DNA from 3 places in the Kiloniella antarctica genome. Region 2 is predicted to be linked to each of the others. Evidence: riboswitches for the same ligand, from Rfam matches in the RefSeq annotation. Region 2 holds a riboswitch; each other region holds the start of a gene.
What was found. A riboswitch is a leader RNA that binds a small molecule or an ion and turns the genes downstream of it on or off. The one in region 2 is predicted to bind thiamine pyrophosphate.
Positions count from the first base shown of each region.

Region 1: linked by a shared signal. The riboswitch ahead of thiB (thiamine ABC transporter substrate binding subunit) and the one ahead of ACFSKO_RS16000 (FAD-dependent oxidoreductase) in region 2 are both predicted to bind thiamine pyrophosphate.
Region 3: linked by a shared signal. The riboswitch ahead of thiD (bifunctional hydroxymethylpyrimidine kinase/phosphomethylpyrimidine kinase) and the one ahead of ACFSKO_RS16000 (FAD-dependent oxidoreductase) in region 2 are both predicted to bind thiamine pyrophosphate.

Region 1 covers NZ_JBHUII010000001.1:817,325-823,259, forward strand. The annotation lists gene nhaA (Na+/H+ antiporter NhaA) at 1-531, shown strand, start outside; gene ACFSKO_RS03915 (hypothetical protein) at 620-1,024, opposite strand; gene ACFSKO_RS03920 (helix-turn-helix domain-containing protein) at 1,134-2,168, shown strand; TPP riboswitch at 2,248-2,358, shown strand; gene thiB (thiamine ABC transporter substrate binding subunit) at 2,458-3,474, shown strand; gene thiP (thiamine/thiamine pyrophosphate ABC transporter permease) at 3,489-5,201, shown strand; gene thiQ (thiamine ABC transporter ATP-binding protein) at 5,194-5,835, shown strand.
Region 2 covers NZ_JBHUII010000011.1:15,295-21,229, reverse strand. The annotation lists gene napA (nitrate reductase catalytic subunit NapA) at 1-1,999, shown strand, start outside; gene ACFSKO_RS16015 (nitrate reductase cytochrome c-type subunit) at 2,001-2,450, shown strand; gene ACFSKO_RS16010 (NapC/NirT family cytochrome c) at 2,489-3,070, shown strand; gene ACFSKO_RS16005 (periplasmic nitrate reductase, NapE protein) at 3,275-3,445, opposite strand; TPP riboswitch at 3,666-3,778, shown strand; gene ACFSKO_RS16000 (FAD-dependent oxidoreductase) at 4,114-5,127, shown strand; gene thiS (sulfur carrier protein ThiS) at 5,127-5,324, shown strand; gene ACFSKO_RS15990 (thiazole synthase) at 5,327-5,935, shown strand, end outside.
Region 3 covers NZ_JBHUII010000013.1:412,493-418,427, forward strand. The annotation lists gene ACFSKO_RS20495 (peptide ABC transporter substrate-binding protein) at 1-854, opposite strand, end outside; gene ACFSKO_RS20500 (RidA family protein) at 1,290-1,637, opposite strand; TPP riboswitch at 1,796-1,912, shown strand; gene thiD (bifunctional hydroxymethylpyrimidine kinase/phosphomethylpyrimidine kinase) at 1,993-2,805, shown strand; gene ACFSKO_RS20510 (ABC transporter ATP-binding protein) at 2,811-3,590, shown strand; gene ACFSKO_RS20515 (ABC transporter permease) at 3,587-4,342, shown strand; gene ACFSKO_RS20520 (ABC transporter substrate-binding protein) at 4,366-5,313, shown strand; gene ACFSKO_RS20525 (MFS transporter) at 5,386-5,935, opposite strand, start outside.

The DNA.
Region 1 (5,935 bases), on a different contig from region 2:
AAATCAGGAGTGCATGCTACACTTGCTGGAGTTGCCATCGGGTTTGCCATCCCGCTGAAAGGAAAAACACCTGAAGAGAAAAGTCCTCTGAAAAGTCTCGAGCACCACCTCCATCCATGGGTCGCTTTTATGATCTTACCCATATTTGCCTTCGCAAATGCGGGTGTATCACTTCAGGGAATTACAGTCGAAACCCTTATTGCTCCGCTCACACTCGGTATTGCCGCGGGTCTATTCATCGGTAAACAACTCGGGGTCTTTTCCTTTATTTGGTTTGCAGCAAAAACAAAAATATGCCGTCTTCCCGAAGGAACAAACTGGCGTCAAATCTATGCCTTAGCTCTATTAACGGGTATTGGTTTCACAATGAGCTTGTTTATCGGTGGCCTCGCCTTTGAAGATCCGAGCGTCGCTGGTCAGGTAAGGATCGGGGTCTTAAGCGGCTCTATACTCTCCGCGCTTGCTGGTTTCTGTCTGTTGCGCTTTGGTAACGATCAAAACAGCCCTAACAACAAACAACAAGCAGAGTAGCCCATACAGATATTAGCTTCCCTATAATAACAGAGCCCAGGAATTCCCTGGGCTCTGTCTTTCAAATCAAACGGAGTAGCTATCTGAATTATTCGTGGTTAATGTCAATATAGCCTTCATGCCAGTTGATTTCCATTTGCTTACCGTTGGCTCTTTCAGAAATGAAAACCCCACCCTTATCACCACGCATAAATCTGAAGCAAAAAACGCCCCATTCTGACCAGTCTTCACAATAACGTGCCTGATCATCGACAAACCAGGGGATTAAACGAACCGGGTCTCCCTTTATCGCAACAACAGCTATTCCACTGGAATGATTACGTTGGCGATAAGCTTTATTATCTCCAAAAACCCCGGAAATTGAATTTCCGTTCATAAGCACTAATACTTCTTTTGCAGTCATATAGCTCCCCGTATCAGCTTGAACGGAGGTCACCAAACCCACAACGACCAAGCTAACGATACAAATTTGTGTTCTCAATCTCTGCAACATTGAATTATATCCCTGTCATTATTTTCTTTGTTTTGGATTTCTTTTGCCTCAGGAAAGAGGATCCCCGACAATTGGAAAATCAATGTTAAGTGCAATTTAGTTAGAGCTTGTGAAAATCCACGCCAAAACAACGCAAAATAGCAAGAAGATAAATCCCCCTCCCCTTGGAGAAAGTTACGCACGTCAATGGTCAACCTGGTTTCAAAATCTCGGTGTTATGGCTGCCAAGATAAATCAGACCTTGCCCAACCAATTTATGAATGCATCGCAGGAACTGTTGAAATTATCTCAAAATCATGGCTATCAATCGGTGCTGCAATTAAGTTATCAGGCCGCCATAAACATAAATTTTGATCCGATAAGTTTTTCGTTATCCTCTGCCAGAACTCCTCGGCAATTGGTCTTACGATGGACGAGTTGTCTTGAGCTTCAATCCCATAACAGGCTTATCGCTTCAGGTAAGAAATTTTCTCATCCGAAATACAGGGCATGGTATAACTATTTTATAGAACAAATCTCCTCTGAAGAGATCGTCATAAGGCCGTTCCTCTCTCCGCTCGCAAACATGAGCTGTTTTGGCCCCGCTGTTCTCGGTGGTGTCGCCTGTGCTTTGTTTGACCTTCAAGCAGTCGAAATATGGGTGCATCCTCCAAACAGCCCGTCTTATAAATTGAATTTACAAAGCACACTCGTTTTTAACCCACTTCTTGCCAGAAATTTCACGCCTGATTCTGAAATCCTCATCAAAGGAACTCCTCTAATTCACCTACGGGAAAAAAACCTCGCCGCCATGCAAGACCTTACGCACCTGATTTCAGATCGAGAACTTCTCTCTCGCATAACTTCCCTGCCCAAATCCCAAGACGGCGGACACTTACCCATGCCATTTGCCGCCAGACACATTGGCATCTCAACCCGTAGCCTATCCCGACGGTTAACAAATTTAAACACGGGGTATGCAACCCTCATCCGCCACATCCGTTTTCGTGATACTTGCATCGCTCTGACTTTTGATGAACATACTATTGACGATATCGCTTGGTATCAGGGCTATTCTGATCGACATCACTTATCCCGTGAATTCAAACTATTAGGTGGTTTCACCCCGTCTAAATATAGAGATGTCTTACACTCGAACACCTGACACACTTTTAGGCAAAAACCCCTGGTTTGCTCACCGGGTAATGGCTTGCTGATGCAATAAAAAATGTCTAAGCTCGGCTTCGGTCTCAACGGGGTGCCCATAAAGGGCTGAGAATTTTCCTAAGCAGGAAAAAAACCCGTCGAACCTGAACCGGTTAGTACCGGCGGAGGGAATTGAGAGCTGGGCACAGATTACGAACCAATGGTTCTATCTGTTAAATATATTCCAGATTTTTCAGGAGCCTCCCTGCACAATAAATTGGGCTCGCCCGCTAAATATGGAGCGTCGCATGATCTTGCGAACAATGATAACTGCACTTGCAGTCACTACTTTCGGTCTGGGAATAAATTTCTCAGCGTCTGCCGATGATAAAAAAACTCTCACCATTTATACCTACGATGCCTTTGCCGCCGATTGGGGTGCAGGGCCAAAGGTTAAGAAGGCTTTTGAAGCCAATTGTGATTGTGACCTTAAGTTTGTCGCTGTTGATTCTTCTGTTGGTATTCTCAGTCGCTTAAAGCTCGAGGGAAAAGACACTACTGCAGATGTCGTTCTCGGCCTGGACACCAACTTAACAGCCGAAGCTGCTGAAACAGGTTTATTTGTAAAGAGCAATGTCTCCCTACAAAACTTCACGCTTCCAATACCCTGGAACGATGAGACCTTTGTGCCCTTTGATTATGGCTACTTTGCTTTCGTTTACAATAGCGAAAAATTACCCAGCGCCCCCACCAGTCTTGATCAATTGATCAATGGATTTCCGGATCTAAAGATTATTATTCAAGACCCTAGAAGCTCAACAACCGGTCTTGGGCTTATGCTTTGGATGCAGAATGTTTATGGAGATAAAGCCGCAGAATCCTGGAAAAAACTCTCCCCAAAAATCGTCACGGTGACCAAAGGCTGGAGCGAAGCTTACGGCTTGTTTAAGGACGGTGAAGCAGACATGGTTTTGAGCTACACCACCTCTCCCGCTTATCACATCATTGCAGAAGAAAACACCCGGTATAAAGCAGCAATTTTCGATGAGGGACATTATACTCAAGTGGAGGTTGCAGCCCAACTTGCCAGCTCAAAAGAGCCTGAACTGGCTCAAGATTTTATGAGCTTTATTGCCGCCAAAGATTTTCAAAACCAAATCCCTACAGGCAACTGGATGTATCCAGCCATTGATCTTGGTGATGGTCTACCAAGCACATTTGAAGAGCTTCCCAAACCAGAAAAAGCCCTTCTTTTCAGCCCAGAAGATGTTCAGAATAACCGCCAAGCCTGGATTGATAACTGGCTTAACGCCATCGATCGTTAATCCTGAATAATCTAATGAACCCCATATCAAAGACACGTACATCCCATGGTTGGTTTGGCTTTTTATGGCCCGGCCTTCTTAGCTTATGTGTAATCTCTTTGATATTGGGGCTCGCTTTTTCAGGGTTATTCAGTCAAATTTTTGAGATAAATTTTTCGAAGATTTATAACAACAGCTATCTGTTTCGCGTTATTAGGTTTACCCTGTACCAAGCTCTACTCAGCACAGTTATTTCAACATTTATCGCTATTCCCGTTGCACGCGCGTTATCTCGCCGCCCCAATTTACCTGGGCGAAAGTCGTTCTTGCGACTTGCATCACTGTCTTTGATTGTACCAACGATTGTCGGGGTATTTGGCATTGTTGCCGTGCATGGCCGAAACGGGTGGTTCAATCAAGCTCTATCGTTTTTCGATCTTACGGCAGGAAACTATCTCTATGGCCTTATCGGCATATTAATTGCCCATGTTTTTTTCAATGCTCCCCTGCTGTCGAGAATTTTCCTCCAAACCCTTGAAGCTTTACCACAAGAGTATTGGCGCTCAACGGCACAACTCAACATGTCAGGCAAAGACATTTTTAAGCTCATCGAATGGCCAATGTTAAGGCGGGTATTACCAGCGTCCTGTGGCCTTGTCTTTCTGCTGTGCTTTACTTCTTTTACCGTCGTTCTCGCTCTTGGCGGCGGCCCTTCAACCAATACACTTGAAGTTGCGATCTATCAGGCAATAAGACTGGATTTCGACATCCCCAAAGCCGTAATCCTTGCCCTAACTCAGCTATTCTTCTGCGCGACTTTATTGTTTATAGGCAGCCGTTTTGCTCGCAATATCCCGCTGGGAAATACTGAGCAGCAGCCAGCAAAGCGTTTTGACGCCAAAAAGCCGGCTGCGATAGCAATCGATACAATCATGCTAATTGCAATGAGCCTTTTGGTGTTCCCGCCCTTGCTTGCCACAGCTCAAAAGGCATTCTCCACACGTTTTTTTACTGTCCTCGGGGATGAAAAATTATGGAGCGCTTCATTTAACAGTCTTATGATCTCTCTGGCTGCAGGAACTCTCACCCTGTTACTCGCGATCGGTATCGCCCTCATGTTACGCAGCCTTGAACTCCCTTCTCGACTAGGGAAAAAAAACTATGCAAAGCCTTTGTCCGCAATAACCGATTTTTCAGGAAGTATTATCCTTCTTCTACCTCCCTTTGTTTTAGCCACCGGACTGTTTATCAGCCTCAAAGGAATGGCCAACCTTTCCGCACTTGCGCCTTTTCTTGTCGTTACCGTAAACTCTTTGATGGCCCTACCTTTTGCCCTGCGCATTCTCATTCCAAGCTTTGAAACTTCGGCTCAAAATAGTGATCTTTTGTGCCGAAGTCTTGGCATTAACAGCCTGAACCGGGTGCGCGTCGTCGACTGGCCCCAAAACAAGAAAGCGCTTGGACTTACCTTCGGCCTCTCTACAGCGTTATCTACAGGAGATTTGAGTGTGATCGCCCTTTTTGGCACTCAGGACTTCACGACATTACCTTTATTCATGTACCAGAAAATGGGAAGTTATCGACTGGATGATGCCGCAATCATCGCCTTTTTCCTCTGCACGCAAAGCCTTCTCCTTTTTACGGTAATAGAACGCACAATTGCAGGACATTGGTCACTTTCAAGCTTTGGATTTCCCAAAACCAAAAGTCTAAAGCCACAAAAAGAGGATGTTCCTAACCGTGTTTAATAAGATAGAATCAGGGCTTGAAATCAAACAGCTCTCTTTCAAACATTCAAGTCAGAAAGAAATCTTTGAATTCGACTTCCAGGTCTCGTCTGGTGAACTGGTCGCCATCCTGGGTCCTTCTGGTATTGGTAAATCGACCTTACTAAGCCTGATTGCCGGATTTGAAACCCCGCTATCCGGTACGATCTGCTACAATGGACAGGATCTTAGCTCTTTTCCTCCTGCAGAACGTCCAATCACGAGCCTCTTTCAAGAACACAATCTCTTTGCGCACCTCACAGCCGAAGATAATATTGGCCTCGGCATTAATTCTGGACTGCGCCTATCCTCTCTCGACCGCCAAACCATTGGCAAAGCCCTAAATGACGTTGGTCTTTCAGGCTTTAACAAGCGCCTACCTTCGGAACTCTCCGGCGGGCAAAGACAACGTGTGGCTTTGGCCCGATGCCTGGTACGGCAACGCCCTATATTGCTTTTGGATGAACCCTTCAGTGCGCTTGATCAGGCTTTAAGAAAAGAGATGTTGAAGTTAGTAAAAAACCTTCACTGCGAACACAGATTACTCACGCTAATGGTGACACACTTATCGGATGATGCAGATGAGATCGCTGATCGCGTCATCCAGCTTTCCTAAGTCATCTTCACAAACCTTTGAAGAAGAAGAGCACCTGCCCGCTACGCTTAAAACTGGCAGAATTTGCTAAGGTGTTCTACAATCGTTCACCTCGTCCTTC
Region 2 (5,935 bases):
CGGTACCAACAATATTGATCCGAACGCGCGCCATTGTATGGCTTCTGCTGTTGGTGGCTTCATGCGGACCTTCGGTATTGATGAACCAATGGGTTGTTACGACGACATTGAAGCAACAGATGCATTCGTGCTTTGGGGTTCCAATATGGCAGAAATGCACCCAATTCTTTGGACCCGGGTTACAGATCGTCGTTTAAGCGCACCCAACACAAAAGTTGCCGTACTATCAACGTTTGAGCATCGTTGCTTTGATCTTGCCGATATTCCAATGATCTTCACACCCCAAACCGATCTTGCGATCCTCAACTTCATTGCGAATTACATTATTCAAAATGACAAAGTAAACCATGACTTTGTATCTAAGCATGTAAACTTCCGTCGCGGTAATGATGATATTGGTTACGGCCTTCGCCCAGAACATGAGCTTGAGCAAAAAGCAAAAAATGCTGATAAAGCAGGCGGCTCTACAGAAATGAGCTTTGAAGAATTCAAAGTCTTTGTTGCTGATTATACCGTAGAGAAAGCATCTGAACTGTCTGGCGTTCCAGAAAATCGTCTGATTGAACTTGCTGAGCTATATGCCGATCCGAACCGTAAGGTCGTCTCTTTCTGGACGATGGGTTTCAACCAACATACACGCGGTGTTTGGGCGAACAACCTCATCTACAACATTCACCTTTTGGTTGGTAAGATTTCCACACCGGGTAATTCACCTTTCTCCTTAACAGGTCAACCATCTGCTTGTGGTACAGCACGTGAAGTTGGAACATTCTCACACCGCCTTCCTGCTGACCTCGTCGTTGCAAACCCCAAGCACCGTGCTATTGCAGAGAAAATTTGGAAAATTCCGGCAGGGATTATTCCACCAAAACCTGGGTTTCATGCCGTTCTACAAAATCGCATGCTCAAAGACGGTAAACTTAATGCCTACTGGGTTATGTGTAATAACAACATGCAAGCCGCACCAAACCTGAACGAAGAAGGTTATCCCGGTTATCGCAATCCAAAAAACTTTATCGTCGTATCTGATCCTTATCCTACTGTGACAGCTGAAGCTGCAGATCTCATCCTACCAACAGCTATGTGGGTAGAAAAAGAAGGTGCTTATGGTAATGCGGAACGTCGTACTCAGTTCTGGCACCAATTAGTTGACGCCCCAGGAGAAGCCAAGTCAGATCTATGGCAGCTTATGGAATTTTCCAAACGCATCACAACTGACGATGTTTGGCCAAAGGAAGTTCTCACCGAAAATCCTGAATTTAAAGGGAAGACGCTTTTTGAAGTTCTTTACCAGAACGGGAACGTTGATAAATTCCCTCTCGAACAAGCTCATCCTGATTACGGAAATGTGGAAGCCAATCACTTTGGTTTCTATGTGCAAAAAGGTTTATTTGAAGAATACGCCGAATTTGGCCGCGGTCACGGCCATGACCTCGCCCCCTTTGATCGTTACCATCTGGAACGCGGCCTAAGATGGCCTGTCGTCAATGGTAAAGAGACCAAGTGGCGCTTCAAAGAAGGTTCTGATCCTTATGCCAAACCGGGTAGTGACTTTGATTTTTACGGTAAACCCGACGGAAGAGCGGTTATCTTTGCCCTTCCCTACGAACCCGCCGCTGAGAGCCCGGATGAAGAATACGATTTATGGCTCTCTACAGGGCGCGTACTTGAACACTGGCATTCTGGTTCAATGACCCAACGTGTGCCTGAGCTTTACAAGGCCTTCCCTGATGCAGTTGCTTTTATGCACCCAGATGATGCCAAAATGCGTGGGCTCCGACGCGGTCAGGAAATAAAAATCATCTCCCGTCGTGGTGAAATGATTACCCGTGTGGAAACCCGTGGACGTAACAAACCGCCAAAAGGATTGATTTTCGTTCCCTGGTTTGATGCCAGCCAGTTGATTAACAAAGTTACGCTTGATGCAACTGATCCTATTTCCAAGCAGACAGACTTCAAAAAATGTGCTGTCAAAGTTATTGCTACCGGGAGAGCGTGAAATGAAAAAATTTCTTATTAGCGTCGCCGCTGTCGCGGGATTCCTTGCTTTTGGTGTCAGTGCCCATTCCGACGGCGCCGCCACTCTTCGCCAAGGGACGCCAATCACCTCTGAAGCAGAGGCTCCGAAGATGAATAAGGTTGAAAATAAGGACGTAAAACGGATTAGAAATTACCCTGAACAACCTCCAACTATTCCTCATAAAATCAGATCTTATGAGATCTCAACCAATGCCAACAAATGTCTTTCTTGCCACGCACGAACCCGCACAGGTGAGTCTCAAGCTCCCATGGTGAGTGTTACCCACTATATGGACCGAGATAATCAGGTATTGGCAACAGTTTCACCACGTCGATATTTCTGTACTCAATGTCACGTAACCCAGGTCGATGCCCCACCGCTTGTTGAAAACGAGTTCATTGACGTTGAACACATCATTAAGGCTGAATAGGCAAAACCATGTTGACACCTTTTAAAAAATTGTGGGGTATGGCCTGTTGGATATGGTCCCATGGCAATCGCCCCGCGAAACATCTTTCAATTGGTTTCCTGACCATTGGTGGCTTTGTTGCTGGCGTTATGTTCTGGGGTGGTTTCAATACCACTCTGGAACTGACCAACACCGAAGAGTTCTGTGTCAGTTGTCACGAAATGGGCGACAATGTTTTTGTTGAGCTGAAACCAACCATCCACTACAGCAACCGCTCTGGCGTCCGCGCCAGTTGTCCAGACTGCCACGTACCGCATAACTGGACTGACAAAATTGCCCGTAAAATGCAGGCTTCCAAAGAAGTATGGGGCAAGCTGTTTGGCACCATCAACACCCGAGAGAAATTTCTCGCCGAAAGACGACGTCTTGCCGGACATGAATGGGATCGCCTTAAGGCAAACAACTCTCTGGAGTGTCGTAACTGCCATTCAACCACATCTATGGATATAACAGCTCAATCCGAAAGAGCGGCAACAGCCCACCAAACTTATCTATTCACGGGAGAAAAAACTTGTATCGATTGCCATAAAGGCATCGCACATGAACTACCGGACATGACAGGTGTTGAAGGCTGGGAATAACTTCCTCCGTCGATTGCTTTACAAAAAAGGTGAACTCTCATTGGAGTTCACCTTTTTATTTACTGCAAAATATCTAAGTAAAGGCGAGATTCGAACTCGCCTTATCAAATTAAACCACATACAGCCCTATTATAACTAAGTGTAATTAACCAGACACACTCAGTTATAATAGGGCTGTACTACCTTTACAGTAACATTTAAAATCTAGCTTGTGGGTGGCCCAGAGATGACAGCCTGATACATCCAGATACTAAACCCATAGGCAATGACGAGCCCAAGAGTTATTGCAGGAACTAAACCCGCAGCAAGAAACATAAACAAAGTTATTTCTTGTGCTTTTGTTTTTTCAGTTGAGGTATTTTGAATATCTTGCACTTTAATTCTCGCTATTTTTCAAAGTGACCCACCTACTTAAACCGTGAGCAGATGATCATTAAACTCTCATTAGATATGAGAGGATAACGCGCAATAATTAAAATCACATTGATACATATCAAAGTCCATCAAAAGAGTAACAATCATCTGAACCAATCTTATGTGAAAAATGGATCCAGTCGTTAGCGACTTGTAACGGACTAAATCTTGACTTATAAGCGAGTTATCCTAGGGGTGCCTCATAATATGGGGCTGAGATTGTGCTGGTATGTACGGGACCCTTCGAACCTGATCCGGGTCATGCCGGCGAAGGGATTGGACCCACGGCAGAATCAAAACTCAGCTTATAGAGATTAAATCTATATCTGCCCAAAGCCTCCCAAAGCTCCCCGGATCTCCTTGTGAATTAGACAACAGGAGATCTAACGTGTCTGAACTTAAGAACACACAGTCCCACCCACCACTGGTGTCTTCACCGGAACCAAAAGTACATACATGAACCCGCCAAACGATCCTGATCTTCTCGACTAGAAGTTAGGGACTATACAGAGAGATCAACGATAAGACACAAGGCATAACGCAAATGAGTCGCCAGTATAAAATAATGGGAAGCCTATTTATATTGATGCTGATCGCGTCGAAAAAGTGGTAAAGGAACCAGCAGAATAATGCATATAGAAATCATTGGGTCAGGTATTGTTGGCTTATCATGTGCTGCCGCTTTTGCGGAAAGATGCTGTGATGTTACCGTTATTTCTGAAAGTAACGGACCTGACGAAAGCTGTTGTTCATGGTGGGCTGGAGGGATGTTATCCCCCTGGTGCGAGATGGAGAGCGCAGAACCTCTAATAGGAGAACTTGGCGTTGAATCCATGGCTTTTTGGTCTCGTTTCACATCTACCTACAGGCAAAAAGGCACACTTATAGTCGCCAGTCCACGGGATGTGCCTGATTTAAAACGCTTTGGACGCAGAACCCAGAATTGGGAACAAGTCAAAGAAGAGCAAATCAAGATACTTGAACCAGATCTTGCAGGACGATTTACGACCGGATTATATTATCCACAAGAAGCACATTTTGATCCAAGGGAGGTTCTCCCTGAATTGGTAGCTTACTTGCAGGAAAAAGGCGTTACGTTCCAATTCAACAAAAAACAGTCCGATGATTTTCTCAAAATCCCGACAACCGCAGATTACCGCATAGATTGTCGCGGCTTGTCTGCCAAAGACACACTGAAAGACCTGAGAGGCGTCAAAGGAGAGATGGTGCTGATACAAAGCAGCGAAATTTCGCTCTCTCGCCCAGTACGTCTACTACATCCACGTATTCCTCTTTATATCGTTCCTAGGAATAATGGCGTATTCATGGTTGGCGCAACCATGATAGAAAATGAAGAACGTACCAGGGCCAGTGTGAGATCTATCTTGGAATTACTTTCTGCGGCTTATGCTCTCCACCCGGCCTTTGGCGAAGCCGAAATACTTGAAATTGGTGTTGATGCTAGGCCCGCCTTCCCAGATAATCTACCCCGGATTGTTCAAATGGGGAAAACAATTTATCTCAACGGTATGTATCGCCACGGTTACCTCGCAGCACCCGCCATGGCCAAAAAGGTCGTTGAACTTGCATTATCTGGTAATGGAAATACTCCCCCATCCAGTTCGTACACAGGAAACAGTTAATGAACTTAACGCTCAATGGTGAGGCTATCATCACAAAGACATCAACACTAGCTGCGCTGCTGGATGAGCAAGGTTATGGAGATGCAAAAATCGCAACGGCCGTAAATGGTACTCTCGCACCGGCAAGTCTAAGAGCAACAACTGACTTAAAAGACGGTGATGCCATTGAAGTTGTTGCCCCAATGCAGGGAGGATAATCATGACTATTCAATTTTATGATCAAGAAGTCTCATCTCGCTTTTTAATCGGCACGGCTCTCTACCCCTCTCCCTCTATCATGCTTGAAGCAATCAAGGCTTCTGGGTCTGATATCGTCACTGTTTCTCTACGAAGAGAGTCTGGTAAAGAACAGTCAGGTCAAAATTTTTGGTCTTACATCAAAGAAACAGGCGCTAAAGTCCTTCCAAACACTGCGGGTTGCAAAACGGTAAAAGAAGCCGTAACCACGGCTCACATGGCCCGTGAAATTTTTGAAACACCTTGGGTAAAGCTTGAGGTGATCGGCGAAGACGACAGCCTGCAACCTGATGTTTTTGGCCTGGTCGAAGCTGCAAAAATACTCAGCGAAGATGGTTTCCAGGTTTTCCCTTACACAACAGAAGATCTTGTTGTGGCAGAAAAACTTATCGCTGCAGGATGTGAAGTACTTATGCCTTGGGGCGCACCAATTGGAAGCGGACGTGGATTAAACAATATCTATGGCCTACGCAGTCTTCGTGCCCATTTTCCCAAAGTACCATTAATTGTTGACGCGGGGATCGGATTGCCTTCACATGCAGCAGCTGCGATGGAACTTGGCTATGACGGT
Region 3 (5,935 bases), on a different contig from region 2:
TTGATCCATTTGATTTGATCATTTGGAACTTCGTACGTCCAATCAAGCTCACCTGCGCGATAACGCTTAAGAGCAGTGGTCTGACTTTCAGTTGGATAATAAACAACTTTATCCAGCTTCACTGTGTCTTTATTCCAATAGGTATCTGACTTAACTGAAACGATACGTGATTGAGGGGTCCACTCTGAAAGTTTGAACGCACCGTTTGATACGATATTTTCTGGACGTGTCCATTTTTCGCCGTGCGCTTCTACTGTTGCTTTATGAACTGGATAGGCAACAGAGTGTGTTATCATGCCCAAGAAATAAGGCGCAGGACCTTCAAGTTGAACTTCGAGAGTTCTGTCATCAAGTGCTTTTGCACCCAACTGGGAAAGATCCTTTTCTTCGCCACCCGCAATAGCCTGCGCATTTTGTAGTGGATAGAGCAAGAATGAGTACTCAGAGCCAGTAGCAGGAGCAACGGCGCGTTGCCACGCATAAACAAAATCATGTGCTGTTACCGGGTCACCGTTACTCCAAACCGCATCAGCACGCAGTTTAAAAGTAAATTTGGTACCGTCAGGACTAATGGTCCAGCTTTCAGCTTGCCCCGGAATGAGTGAACCGTCGGTATGCTCTGCAGTAAGACCTTCAAAAATATCACGAAGAATATGAGAAGAAGGAACACCTTCTGAGATTTGCGGATCAAGACTTCCTGGCTCGGAGCCGTTTCCGCGATGAAAAACCATTTCTTTTGCTGGCTCTTCAACTTTCTTTTCTGCTACCTGTTCTTCCCCTTTTTTCATATAAAAGAAGATGCCCGCAGCGATCGCCACGACCAAAAGTAACAGCACTAGTATTTTTTTATTCATAATGCCCTCATGTTTCCAAGCAAAGAGAATGAGTCAGAAAATAAGTTCAACTTCACCACTTAATTTAAAGTATAATTTTCGATATTTATCGACTTTTCTTATATTAAGTGCGAACAAACTCACAGTCTCTTTACTTAACCCTGTTATTGTTTTTACGTTGTACACGTTAGTAGCAATAATATTCCTGCGTGTATTTACGCAGGGTGACCTTCTTTTAGCTCTCTGACAAGAGGGGGTCTGTGCTTAAGATCAACCAAGCAAGAAACGTAGGCAAATGGCCGAATTTATTTACTAATTGATCAAAACTAACGAGCATAAAGTTATTATACTTTATACAACCAAAGGAATCCAGCCTAAGTCGCTTAGGACATAAAAAAAGCTGCTCAATACCAATTATTGAGCAGCTCAGATAGGGTTACAAAACAGTAAACGTAACTATTTAGCAGCGGTGATAATAATTTCCACACTCAACTCAGCACGCGCTAATTTAGCTTCGCCACAAGCACGAGCAGGCGCGTGCCCTTCTGGAACCCACGCATTCCAAACTTCGTTCAATTCAGCGAAATACTTCATATCACTTAACCAGATGACGGCTTGAAGAATTTTAGTTTTGTCACTTCCCACAGAAGCTAGACATACATCAATTTTGTCCAAAATTTCTTTGGTCTGTACTGAAACTGTTTCTCCTGCAGTTCCAACTTGTCCAGATAAATAGATTGTATCCCCATGCTCCACAATCTTACTTGAACGCGCTGTCGTATCGTGTCGAATAATCCCAGTCATTTATTCAATTCCTTCTTTAAACACTCACATCCAAATGGATGAAACGCCCTATATGCTATCAAAGTATCAGGTAGGTCCAGATCTGAGTATGATATCCCCCAGAAAACCTAAACAACACTTTCCCTCTTGCCTATTTTCAAAAGCACAGCATAATTCAGAAAATCTCGTCGGGGTGCTCATCTTTCTTACTTAGAAAAACGAGCTGAGAAGCAATTGCTAACCCGCAGAACCTGATCCGGTTAATACCGGCGGAGGAAATTGAGATGCTTGCAGGGAGTCACAATTTGATACCCCAACCGATTTTCGGATAAAAGCAAAGCATTGAAATCCTCTGAGATGAATAATGGAGGAAATCATGCCAGTGCCTATAGCCCTGACAATTGCGGGATCAGATAGTGGTGGCGGTGCCGGTATCCAGGCAGATATCAAAGCCATGTCAGCTCTCGGTGTTTATGCCGCGTCCGTCATTACAGCTTTGACCGCGCAAAACACCTGTAAAGTACACAGCATTTACCCCGTCTCTACCCATTTCATTCAAGATCAAATCCACACCGTTTTTGAAGACCTCGATGTCAAAGCCGTTAAAATCGGGATGTTGGGGACACCTGACGTCATTTGTGCTGTTGCGAATGCTATGAATAATTATCCTGATGTGCCTATTGTACTTGATCCTGTGATGGTTGCTAAAAGTGGTGACAAGCTACTACAGGATGATGCTATCCAAAGCTTAAAAGAACATCTACTTCCCAAGGCAACCATTATTACGCCGAACCTTCCAGAGGCGGCTGAACTCACGGAAATGAAAGAACCAACATCCCTGGACGAGATGAGCGAATTACTCCAGGTTTTCAAAAAAATGCCCATCAAGTCTGTCTTGCTAAAAGGTGGTCACTTGGGCGGAGACACAAGTGATGATCTCTTCTTTGATGGCCAAGCAGATCGCTGCTTAAGTGGCCTGCGTATAAACACAAGCAACAGCCACGGTACAGGATGTACCCTCTCGGCATCAATCGCGGCTGGTCTCGCCAAAGGCCTTCCTTTGATAGAGGCCGTTACACAAGCCAAAACATACCTAAGTAACGCACTTCAACACGCAGATACTCTAGGTGTCGGGAAAGGTCATGGTCCCGTCCATCACTTCCACGCTTTTTGGCCAAAAGAGGGTTAACGCTGGTGCATAAAAAAGGGAGCAGGCCGCCAAAGAGTGAGGACATTATCGTTGAAGGTTTTTCACTCTCATTTGAAAATCGACAAGTGTTTAATGATTTCAACATCAACCTGCACTCTGGTAGTTGGAATGTCTTACTAGGAAGAAGTGGTGTCGGAAAATCCTCACTTCTTAAAGCCATTGCTGGGCTGCTGCCAACGGGATCGTTTGAAGGAACAATCAAACAAAAAAACACTGCCTCTTTAACCGATCAAATTAGCTGGATGACCCAGGACGATCTTCTTCTCCCGTGGCTTTCTATTCTCGATAATGTCCTCATACGTAACCGGCTTTGCCCTACCAAAAAAAATCCTCCTCTTATCGAGAAAAAATCCGCGATCAGCCTCCTTCAACAACTTGGACTTGGAGCATCTCTTGATCAGAAACCCAATACGCTTTCCGGCGGTATGAGGCAGCGTACAGCACTGGCCAGAACCTTACTGGAAAATCGCCCAATCGTACTTCTTGATGAACCTTTCTCTGCCTTGGACGCTATTACCCGCGCTGAAATGCAGGAACTTACTCACAAACACCTCAAAAACAAAACCGTGGTCATGATCACCCACGATCCGCTTGAAGCTCTGCGTCTGGCGCACTTTATCTTTATTTTAATCGGCCCCATTGTTTGTGAGGCAAGATCATTTTCTCCTGAAAGCTCTCCCATCCGAAACCTGAATGATCCGGCAATTATACAGCTCTATGATGTGCTCATATCTGAACTCTCTATGGGAAAGATGACCATATGATGAGTTCCGTTAGAGTGGTCATTGTGCTTTTTGGGTTGCTTATTCTATGGCATTTCATTGTCAAAATGACTTCCGTCCCGCCCTATATTCTTCCAGGCCCCCTTGTCGTCGTTGAAACACTTTGGAACCGCCTGCCTACTCTTCTCCATCACGCGAGCTATACACTAACAGAAATCTTGTTTGGCTTTACCATTGGCACGGCGCTTGGTTGCGCATCAGCGCTCACACTTGCAACAGCAAAGCCTCTTCGCGTTTGGCTCACCCCTGTGCTTGTCATCACCCAATCTCTCCCCGTCTTTGCCCTAGCTCCCATTCTTGTGCTTTGGCTCGGGTACGGTATGCCTTCCAAAGTAGCCATGACAGTCCTTATTATCTATTTTCCAATAACAGCGGCTTTTTATGATGGTTTGAGACGCACACCTAAAGACTGGCAGGCACTTGCAAAGGTTATGAATGCCAGTCCTTTGGCTTTTCTCATTCACGTCCGTATCCCCCTCGCCCTTCCCTCCCTGGCATCCGGATTACGGGTCGCTATCGCCACAGCACCAATCGGTGCAATTGTCGGGGAGTGGGTTGGTTCATCACAAGGTCTTGGCTATTTGATGCTGCACGCCAATGGCAGGATGCAAATTGACCTGATGTTTGCCGCACTCTGCTTACTCGCACTTATGGCTGTTACTCTTTATCTCACTACAGACCATCTTTTAAATCGTCTCCTTAAAAGGATGTCACTCGATGATCACAAAACTTAAAACTATTTCTTGAGGAATAAATAATGCTAAGAAAGCTGAGCTTTACACTCTCCTTGCTTGCAGGGCTTTTCAGCCTCGCGGGCGGAGCAACAGCAGCAGACAAGATGACCGTGCTACTTGACTGGTTTGTAAACCCGGATCACGCAACTCTCGTGATTGCCAAAGAAAAAGGTTTCTTTGAAGCACAGGGGTTAGACGTAGAACTCATCGCACCTTCAGACCCCAACGTCCCCCCAAAACTGGTTGCAGCTGGTCAAGCCGAACTCGCCGTTTCCTATCAGCCACAACTTCATCTCCAAGTCGCAGAAGGATTGCCTATAGCCCGTGTCGGCACTCTGGTCGCGACCCCTCTTAACTCGCTTGTCGTATTAAAGGATAGCCCAGTCAAATCTATTTCCGATCTCAAAGGTTTAAAAGTTGGTTATTCTGTTGGTGGATTTGAAGATGTAATCCTTGATGCCATGCTAGAACGTCATGGACTGAGTATTAAGGACGTCGAGCTTATCAACGTAAACTTCTCGCTCTCACCGTCTTTAATTTCAGGGCAGGTCGACGCTGTTATCGGCGCCTTCCGAAACTTCGAACTTAACCAGATGGATATCGTTGGAAAACCTGGACGTGCTTTCTACGTTGAAGAAGAAGGTGTTCCGTCTTATGACGAGCTTATTCTTATCGCAAACAAGGATAATACCGGAGACAAGAAACTTCCTCGCTTTTTGACCGGGCTGGAACAGGCAACAACGTTCTTGATCAACCATCCTGATGAAAGCTGGCAATTATTTATTAAGGCCTACCCCGATCTGGATGATGAATTGAATAAACGCGCATGGAGAGACACACTTCCTCGCTTTGCTTTACGTCCTGCAGCTCTGGATGTTGGTCGTTACAAACGTTTTGCAGAATTTTTAAAAGCAAAGAAAATGATCAAAGAAACCGGTAATGTTTCTGATTATGCCGTCACAATAAAATAACGATCACTTACTACAGACAAAACAAAAGGGTGTTGAGAGAATCTCAACACCCTTTTGTATGACAAATATAACTTATTTAAATTCAGATTTTTCTTCTTTGGCAAACAACATAAGTCCCGCGGCCAAGATCAACCAACCCATCATAGGGACAAAACCTGCCTGAAAAGCCGCAATATCATACACTCGTTGTCCACTATCGGTGGCACCGCTCCAGTTCAAATCAATTAGTACTCCCGTCAATGGCTGTAAAACCATTGGGCCAATCATAACCCCGGTATTACACCACCCCAAAGCAGTTCCCTGTAATTTTGGGGGGACGGCTTCTTTGGCCCAGGATAGTCCCACAATCATAATACAACTGCCCAATGCAGCCGCAAACAAAGCGAACGCAAGGAGTACAAACGGAAGGCCCTGAATTTGAGTGACAACAAACCACCCAGCAGCTGCAAGTAAAGCAAGCGCAATAAAAGGCAGCTTACGTTTTCCAGTCGCATCTGACCAATGCCCAAGCAATACCCCACACCCAGCCCAAACCAACAATGTAACACTGATGATCGTGGCGGCTTCTGATGTTGAAAACCCATAGGCAACCTTCAAATAAGGGACGCCCCAAAGCCCGCCA